2 regions of the Mesorhizobium sp. M0496 genome follow, and region 2 is predicted to be linked to the other one. Evidence: predicted binding sites of a transcription regulator. Region 2 holds the regulator's gene; the other holds the start of a gene.
The links. Region 2 encodes LexA, which represses DNA repair genes until DNA is damaged. Its sites were predicted from a motif close to TGTTCNNNNTGTGTTCNG; they were not measured.
Positions count from the first base shown of each region.

Region 1: the regulator LexA is predicted to act here: its motif matches at 1,866-1,883, upstream of NKI73_RS21180 (helicase-related protein).

Region 1 covers NZ_JAMYRC010000026.1:73,596-77,783, forward strand. The annotation lists gene NKI73_RS21170 (acetyl-CoA C-acetyltransferase) at 1-492, shown strand, start outside; gene phbB (acetoacetyl-CoA reductase) at 605-1,330, shown strand; gene NKI73_RS21180 (helicase-related protein) at 2,072-4,188, shown strand, end outside.
Region 2 covers NZ_JAMYRC010000003.1:55,491-59,678, reverse strand. The annotation lists gene NKI73_RS05150 (ComEC/Rec2 family competence protein) at 1-1,215, shown strand, start outside; gene lexA (transcriptional repressor LexA) at 1,209-1,961, opposite strand; gene kynU (kynureninase) at 2,407-3,654, opposite strand; gene kynA (tryptophan 2,3-dioxygenase) at 3,738-4,188, opposite strand, start outside.

The sequences.
Region 1 (4,188 bases), on a different contig from region 2:
AAGCTGAAGCCGGCTTTCGACAAGGACGGCACGGTGACCGCCGCCAACGCCTCCGGCATCAATGACGGCGCCGCGGGTGCTGTGCTTATGAGCGAAGCCGAAGCGGTGAGGCGCGGCATTACCCCGCTGGCGCGCATCGTGTCGTGGGCAACCGCCGGCGTCGATCCGCAGATCATGGGCACCGGCCCGATCCCTGCTTCGCGCAAGGCATTGGAAAAGGCCGGCTGGTCGGTCGGCGATCTCGACCTGATCGAGGCCAACGAAGCCTTCGCAGCGCAGGCCTGCGCCGTCAACAAGGACATGGGCTGGGATCCCTCGATCGTCAACGTCAACGGCGGCGCTATCGCCATCGGCCATCCGATCGGCGCTTCGGGTGCCCGCGTCTTCAACACGCTGGTCTTCGAGATGCGCCGGCGCGGCGCCAAGAAGGGCCTCGCCACGCTCTGCATCGGCGGCGGCATGGGCGTCGCCATGTGCGTGGAGGCAATCTGAGAAAAAGAGTGAATGGTGAATGGCAAATGGTGAATGGCGGGTAGCCGTCCGTCTTCGACCATTCACCATTCACTATTGACCATTCACAAAAAACTCTAGGGAGGAGGAACACATGACCAAGGTAGCAATCGTCACAGGCGGATCGCGCGGTATCGGCGCGGCGATCTCGATCGCATTGAAGACCGTCGGCTATTCGGTTGCCGCGAACTATGCCGGCAATGACGACGCGGCGGCGAAATTCAAAGCCGAGACCGGCATTCCGGTCTATAAATGGTCGGTCGCCGACTATGATGCCTGCGTCGCCGGCATCAGCCAAGTCGAGGCCGATCTCGGCCCGGTCTCGGTGCTGGTCAACAATGCCGGCATCACTCGTGACGCCATGTTCCACAAGATCACGCGCGAACAGTGGAAAGAGGTCATCGACACAAATTTGTCCGGCGTCTTCAACATGACGCATCCGCTATGGAGCGGCATGCGCGACCGCAAGTTCGGCCGCGTCATCACCATCTCCTCGATCAACGGCCAGAAGGGCCAGGCCGGTCAGGTCAACTATTCCGCCGCCAAGGCCGGCGACATCGGTTTTTCCAAGGCACTTGCGCAGGAAGGCGCACGCGCGGGCATCACCGTCAACGTCATCTGCCCCGGCTACATTGCCACCGAAATGGTCAAGGCGATCGACGAGAGGGTGCTCAACGATCGCATCATTCCGCAGATCCCCGTCGGCCGTCTCGGCGAGCCCGAAGAAATCGCGCGCTGCGTCGTTTTCCTCGCATCCGAAGATGCCGGCTTCATCACGGGATCGACCATCACAGCCAATGGCGGCCAGTATTTCGCCTGACGACGCGGCGATGTAGGCGATAGATCGACGGGCCGGCACACCGGTCCGTTTTTCGCTGCCGGCCTGGTCCTTTCGACACGCCCTCGTCGGGTGCTGACCCAATCCGGCACGCAGAAGTTAACAGCGGCTGGCTGCCCTGTGCGAAACCTGTTCCCAAGCCTGTGGATTCTCGGTGGATAAGCTGTTCACAACACAAGATGTTGGGGTGAACAAACCAGGAATATTCTGACATTGCTGATTCGTCGCCGATTCGTTCCGGCTTTGACCGAAACGTTAACGACGGCGGCCTGAATCGCTCGCCGAATTCTTAACGCAAATTAGGAAAGATCAACAATTTCATAATGTTGGGCAAGGCACACAGAGCCATTGGGATCGTTCATCAGCAAAGGTTAATGGCGATGCCCGCCTTGCACTCTCCAAGCATGAAACGGGCCAGTTCGGCGATTCAGCATGTGGTGCGTTCAGCGGTCGCAAAATCCACATGTAGCCGTGAACAAAAGCTGAATCTGCAGGAGTCACTGATTCGTCGCCGATTCGTTCCAGACTCGTTCTATCGGTTAATCCGCACCCAATCCGGAGCTTGACAAGAACGACTTCGAGCCCCCAGCGGAACATTCCGCTTTCGCTTCGCGCCCGAAATCCCTATGTGTCACCTGTCATACGCGCCACTTGAGGCACGCTCCCGACAGCCAGAGGCCAGAAAGCCTTATTTCCAGGTCCCAGAAGCCTTATTCTAGGTCAATGAACATCCAGCCGAAACACACTGAGCCGCTGATCCTGTCGGGCCGCGACGTGACCGCCGTGCTTGGGCCGACCAATACGGGCAAGACCCATCTCGCCATCGAGCGAATGGTGGCGCACGAGAGTGGCATCATCGGCTTGCCGCTCAGGCTGCTGGCGCGCGAGGTCTACACCCGCGTCTGCGAAAAGGTTGGCGCCCACAAGGTGGCGCTGATCACCGGCGAGGAAAAGATCCAGCCGGCGGGCGCGAAATATTCGGTCTGCACGGTCGAGGCCATGCCGCGCGAGACCGACGCCGCCTTCGTCGCCATCGACGAGGTGCAGCTTGCCGGCGACCTCGAGCGCGGTCACATCTTCACCGACCGCATCCTGCATCTGCGCGGCCGCCAGGAAACGCTGCTGCTCGGTGCCGCCACCATGCACGGCATCCTCCAGCGCTTGCTGAGAGGCGTCTCGGTGGTGACGCGGCCCAGGCTGTCGCATCTTGCCTATGCCGGCTCCAAGAAGCTGACCCGCCTGCCGCGGCGCACGGCGATCGTCGCCTTCTCCGCCGACGAAGTCTACGCCATCGCCGAACTGATCCGCCGCCAGCAAGGCGGCGCCGCCGTCGTGCTCGGCGCACTCTCACCGCGCACCCGCAACGCCCAGGTGGCGCTGTTCCAGTCGGGCGATGTCGACTATCTCATTGCCACCGACGCCATCGGCATGGGCCTCAACCTCGACCTCGACCATGTCGCCTTCGCCCAGAACCGCAAATTCGATGGTTATCAGTATCGCAACCTGACGGCGGCAGAGCTTGGCCAGATCGCCGGCCGCGCCGGCCGGCATCTGCGCGACGGCACCTTTGGCGTCACCGGCCAGGTCGACCCGTTGGACGAGGAACTGGTCAAGAAGATCGAAGGCCATGATTTCGATCCCGTGAAGGTACTGCAATGGCGAACCGCGCGTTTCGACTTCGCCAGCCTTGATGCGCTGAAGCGCTCGATCGAAACCAATGCCCCGGTCGAAGGGCTGACGCGTGCGCTGCCTGCGGTCGACGCGCAGGCGCTTGAATATCTGTCGCGCGATGAAGACATCCGCGCTCTTGCCAGCAATGCCAAACGCGTCGCGCTGCTGTGGGAGGCCTGCGCGCTGCCCGATTACCGCAGGATCGCGCCGGCCCAGCATGCAGACCTCGTTGCTTCGATCTACACGGACCTTGCACGGCATGGCCATGTCGACGAGAATTACATGGCCGAGCAGGTGCGTCGCGCCGACACCACCGAGGGCGACATCGACACGTTGTCGCATCGCATTGCCCAGATCCGCACCTGGACATTCGTGTCGAACCGGCCCGGTTGGCTGGCCGATCAGGCACACTGGCAGGAAAAGACGCGCGAAATCGAAGACAGATTGTCGGATGCGCTGCATGAGCGGTTGACGAAACGCTTCGTAGACCGCAGGACTTCCGTCCTCATGCGGCGCCTTAGAGAAAATACCATGCCTGAAGCCGAAATAAGCCCAACCGGAACCGTCCTTGTCGAAGGCCATCATGTCGGCGAGTTGCAAGGGTTCCGTTTCACAGCCGACCAGACGGTCGGCGGTGAAGACGCCAAGGCCGTGCGCACGGCCGCCCAGAAGGCGCTGGCCGCCGAGTTCGAGGCGCGCGCTGAACGCTTCGGCGCTTCAGCCAATGGCGACATCGCGCTTGGCTCGGACGGCACGCTGCGCTGGATCGGCGCGCCGATCGGCACGCTGGTTTCCGGCGAAGACGCGCTGAAGCCGCGCCTGGTGTTGCTGGCCGACGAACAGCTGACTGGCCCGGCACGCGACAAGGTCGCCGCGCGGGCCGAGCGTTTCGTCAATTTCCAGATCGAATCGCTGCTGAAGCCGCTGGTCGACCTGAAGAACGCCGACCAGATTTCCGGCATCGGCCGTGGCATCGCCTTCCAGCTGGTCGAGAATTTCGGTCTCATCAACCGCCGCGACATCGCCGAGGAGATGAAGTCGCTCGACCAGGAAGGCCGCGCCGCCCTTCGCCGGCTTGGCGTGCGCTTCGGCGCCTACCATGTCTTCGTGCCGGCGCTGATCAAGCCGGCGCCTGCCGGGCTGGTAACGCTTCTGTGGGCGCTGAAGAA
Region 2 (4,188 bases):
GATCGAGCGGCGCTGACGATGCGCAATCTGGCGATCTCGGCGATCGCCGTCATTGTGGTGTCGCCGCACGAGGTGGTCGGCCCGAGTTTCCAGATGTCCTTCGCCGCGACCGCCGCACTCGTCGGCGCCTACGCCGGCTGGGCGGATCATCGTGCAGGAAAGGCGAGACCACCGCCGCCAAAGCGATCGCTGCCCAGTTTCCTGACGCGAAAATTCCTGCTGGCGGCGGGCGGCCTTTCCATGACTTCCATCATCGCCGGCGGCGCCACGGCGCTGTTTGCCATTTGGCATTTTCAGCGTGTGTCGCCGCTCAGCCTGTTCGCCAATCTGGCCATCATGCCCATCGTGACAGTCGTCATGTTTCTGGCCGTCGCCAGCGCGTTGCTGATGCCGTTTGGGTTGGACTGGCCGGCCCTCTACCTGATGGGCAAGGGACTTACGCTGATGATCGCCATATCGGGCTGGATCTCCGAGCGTTCGCCTGTCGATGCGGTCGGACTGATTTCTCAGCAGTCTGTCCTGCTGGTGGCGATTGCCCTGGTCATCGCGACGATGGCGACGACATGGCTGCGGCTCGCGGCTCTTCCCTTCGCGCTTGCCGGCCTGCTGACCGTCTCGGATACGCGCACACCCGACGTGCTGATCTCGGAGGACGCAAGGCTGGTTGCGTTGCCGATCGGCGGTGGCGAACTTGCCGTCAGCCGCGCGCGCCCGAACGAATTCACCGTCGACAACTGGAAACGCGCGCTGACATCCGAAACCATCGTCATGCCGGAGGTGTTCAACGAAGGCGATGGCCAATTCGACGTCAGGGATGCCGCTGAAATGCCGCCGGGAGCGCCGTTCTATTGCACATCAGGCGTTTGTCTCGCCAGGCATCCGTCCGGTGCATTCATTGCCTATGTCGAGGATCGAAAGGACACCTGGAAAGCCTGTGGTTTCGCCGACCTGATCGTCATCAATGACGCGACGGCCTATGACGCCTGTCACAACCCACTGGTTCTCGTCATCACCAAACGGCAACTGGCTCGCAAAGGCAGTGCTGCCGTCTTCTTCGATCGCCAATCGGCGACCACGCCAGCGACAATCAGCTTCGCCGTGGACAGGCCATATCGGCCCTGGCATGTACAACGCAAATTCTCGCGTGAGGCGAGGGGACTGCCGCCCTTCCAGAGACCCGAGAAGCCAGCGGCTAAACCGCAGCCGCCTCAGTAGCGGCGGATCAAACCGACGAGCTTGCCTTGCACCTTGACCCTGTCGGGTCCGAAAATCCGGGTTTCATAGGCCGGATTGGCGGCTTCGAGAGCAATCGAGGCGCCCTTGCGGCGGAACCGCTTCAGCGTCGCTTCCTCTTCATCCACCAGCGCCACGATGATCTCGCCGGGGCTGGCCGTATCGGCATTGCGGATGATGACGGTATCGCCGTCGAAGATGCCGGCCTCGATCATCGAGTCACCCTTGACCTCCAGGGCATAGTGCTCGCCGCCCATGATCATGTCCGGCGGCACCGAGATCGAATGCGTCTGGTGCTGGATGGCATCGATCGGCACACCGGCGGCGATACGACCCATCACCGGGATCGACACGGCGGAGACCACGTCGTCGTCATTGCCGGCCGAAGGCATCCGCGAAGACGCCGGCTTGATCTGTCGGCCAACGCCGCCCTGACCGAGACTAGTCTGACCAAGACTGCCCTGGATGACGCTTGGCGAGAACTTTTTCGCCGCGTTGAGGCCGGGCGCGATCGAGTCCGGCAACCGCAGCACTTCCAGCGCGCGTGCCCGGTTGGGCAGTCGGCGAATGAAGCCGCGCTCTTCCAGAGCCGTGATCAACCGATGAATTCCGGATTTGGAGGCAAGGTCGAGCGCCTCCTTCATCTCGTCGAAGGATGGCGGAATGCCGCTTTCCTTCAGGCGTTCATGGATGAACATCAGCAGTTCGTGTTGCTTGCGTGTCAGCATGGCGGCCCCCAGGGTACCTAAAACCAGAATCAGAAAACAAACCCAGAACAAACACTATCTGTTCCAGTTGTGTTCCGCAACTGTTTAAAGTTTAATGAATTTATTAAGGGGATCGAAATTATTGGCAGCTCGCTGCCGGGCCTCGCCGACGACTGCATCCCGTCACAATGCGCTTGCCGGCATTGAAATTGTTATGGTTAATGGGCTGCCCGCCCATCCCTGGCCCAAGCTTGGCATGAGCTGCCCATGGATCCGCGACGGGGTATTCCCAGCCTTCTGTGCATTCGTCTGCCGTGAACGAAACGAAGCCAAAATGCCAACCTTGGTTAATTTGGTGATGCCAGTGCTGTCCACCAGCGGCGACCGGATTCGTGCGCTGGAAATTCGTCCCTCCGTCATCCCGCCAATAGGCAAGGGCGCGACAACAGTCGTCGGGACGGCTGCGTCAGGTAACGGCCTCCTTGACGGCGAAACGCTGGTCCTTCCATGCACCCGTGCGCAGAATGTCTTCCAGCACCTCAACCGCCAGCCACACATCCTTGTAGCCGACATAGAGTGGCGTGAAGCCGAAACGGATGGTCGATGGCGCGCGGAAGTCACCGATCACCCCCCGCTCGATCAGCGCCCGCATGATTTGATAGCCATGATCGTGAAGGAACGACACCTGGCTGCCGCGCCTGGTCGCGTCGCGGGTGCTCTCCAGCGTGAGACCATAGGCGCCGCACTTCGCTTCGACGAGCTGGATGAACAGTTCGGTCAGCGCGACGCTTTTCTTTCGCAATTCCGCCATGTCGACGTCGTTCCAGATGGCAAGCGCACCTTTGAGCGCCCGCATCGATAGGACCGGCTGCGTGCCGCACAGAAAGCGGCGGATGCCGGTGCCGGCCACATAACCCCGTTCGAAGGCAAAGGGCCGTGCATGCCCCCACCAGCCGCTGAGTGGCTGGCTGATCTCGCCATGGTGGCGCTGGGCGGCATAGATGAAGGCCGGCGCGCCCGGCCCCCCGTTGAGGTACTTGTAGGTGCAGCCGACAGCGAAATCGGCATTTGCGCGGTCGAGCTCGACCGGCAGAGCGCCCGCGGTGTGGCAGAGATCCCAGACGATCAGCGCTCCGGCCGCATGAGCCTTGCGCGTCAGCGCCGCCATGTCGCGCAGTTCACCCGATTTGTAATTGACGTGGTTGACCAGTACCACCGCGACGCTTTCGTCGATCAGTTCTTCAATGGTTGGTGCGTCGACGCCCGCGAGACGCAGCAAGGCGCCATCCCGGGTCGAGGCCACGCCTTCGGCGATGTACAGGTCGGTCGGAAAACTGTCGCCCTCGGCGACGATGGCCAACCGGCCGGGCCGCATCTCCATCGCCGCATGCAACACCTTGTAGATGTTGGTCGACGTCGTATCGCAGACGACGGTCTGGCCGGCCGCGGCTCCGATCAGGCGTCCAAGCTGATCGCCGAGTTCGATCGGCATCTCGAACCATCCGGCCGTATTCCAGGCCCGGATGAGATCCTGGGCCCATTCCTTGGTAGCCGCCTGCTGCAGCTCGCCGAAAACGGCATGCGACGCTGCCCCGAGAGAATTGCCGTCGAGATAGATCACCCCCTCCGGCAGAATGAAACGATCGCGCATGGCGCGCAGCGGATCCGTGGCATCCATCGCTTCGATCGCAGCGAGATCAGGAATTCCACCCATGGTCAGTCAATCCTCGGTTGTTCGCGAAGGGTTTTCCGCCACAAGCGCGTCCCCTCGGTATGCCTGTTCTCATTTCGATGATGTCAGAGCCGGGTGCGGACCGTCCACAGCTCCGGAAACAGCACGACCTCAAGCATCTTCTTGAGGTACGATGCACCCGACGTGCCGCCGGTGCCGCGTTTCAGGCCGATGATGCGCTCGACCGTGGTGACGTGGTTGAAGCGCCAGCGGCGGAAATAATCCTCGAAGTCGACCAGCTTCTCGGCCAGTTCGTAGAACATCCAGTAGCGCTGCGGGTCGCGGTAGATGGTCTGCCAGGCGACCAGGACCTCTTCATTCTCGGTTCGTGTCTCACGCCAGTCCGTGCGCCTGGCGTCGGCACCGATGTCGAATCCGTTGCGCGCCAAAAGCAGCAGCGCTTCGTCGTAGAGCGATGGTTCGGCCAGGATTGCCTCCAGCTTCCCGCTGAGATCCGGCCGATGCTTGTGCGGCCCGAGCATGGCGAGGTTGCGGTTGCCGGCCATGAATTCGATG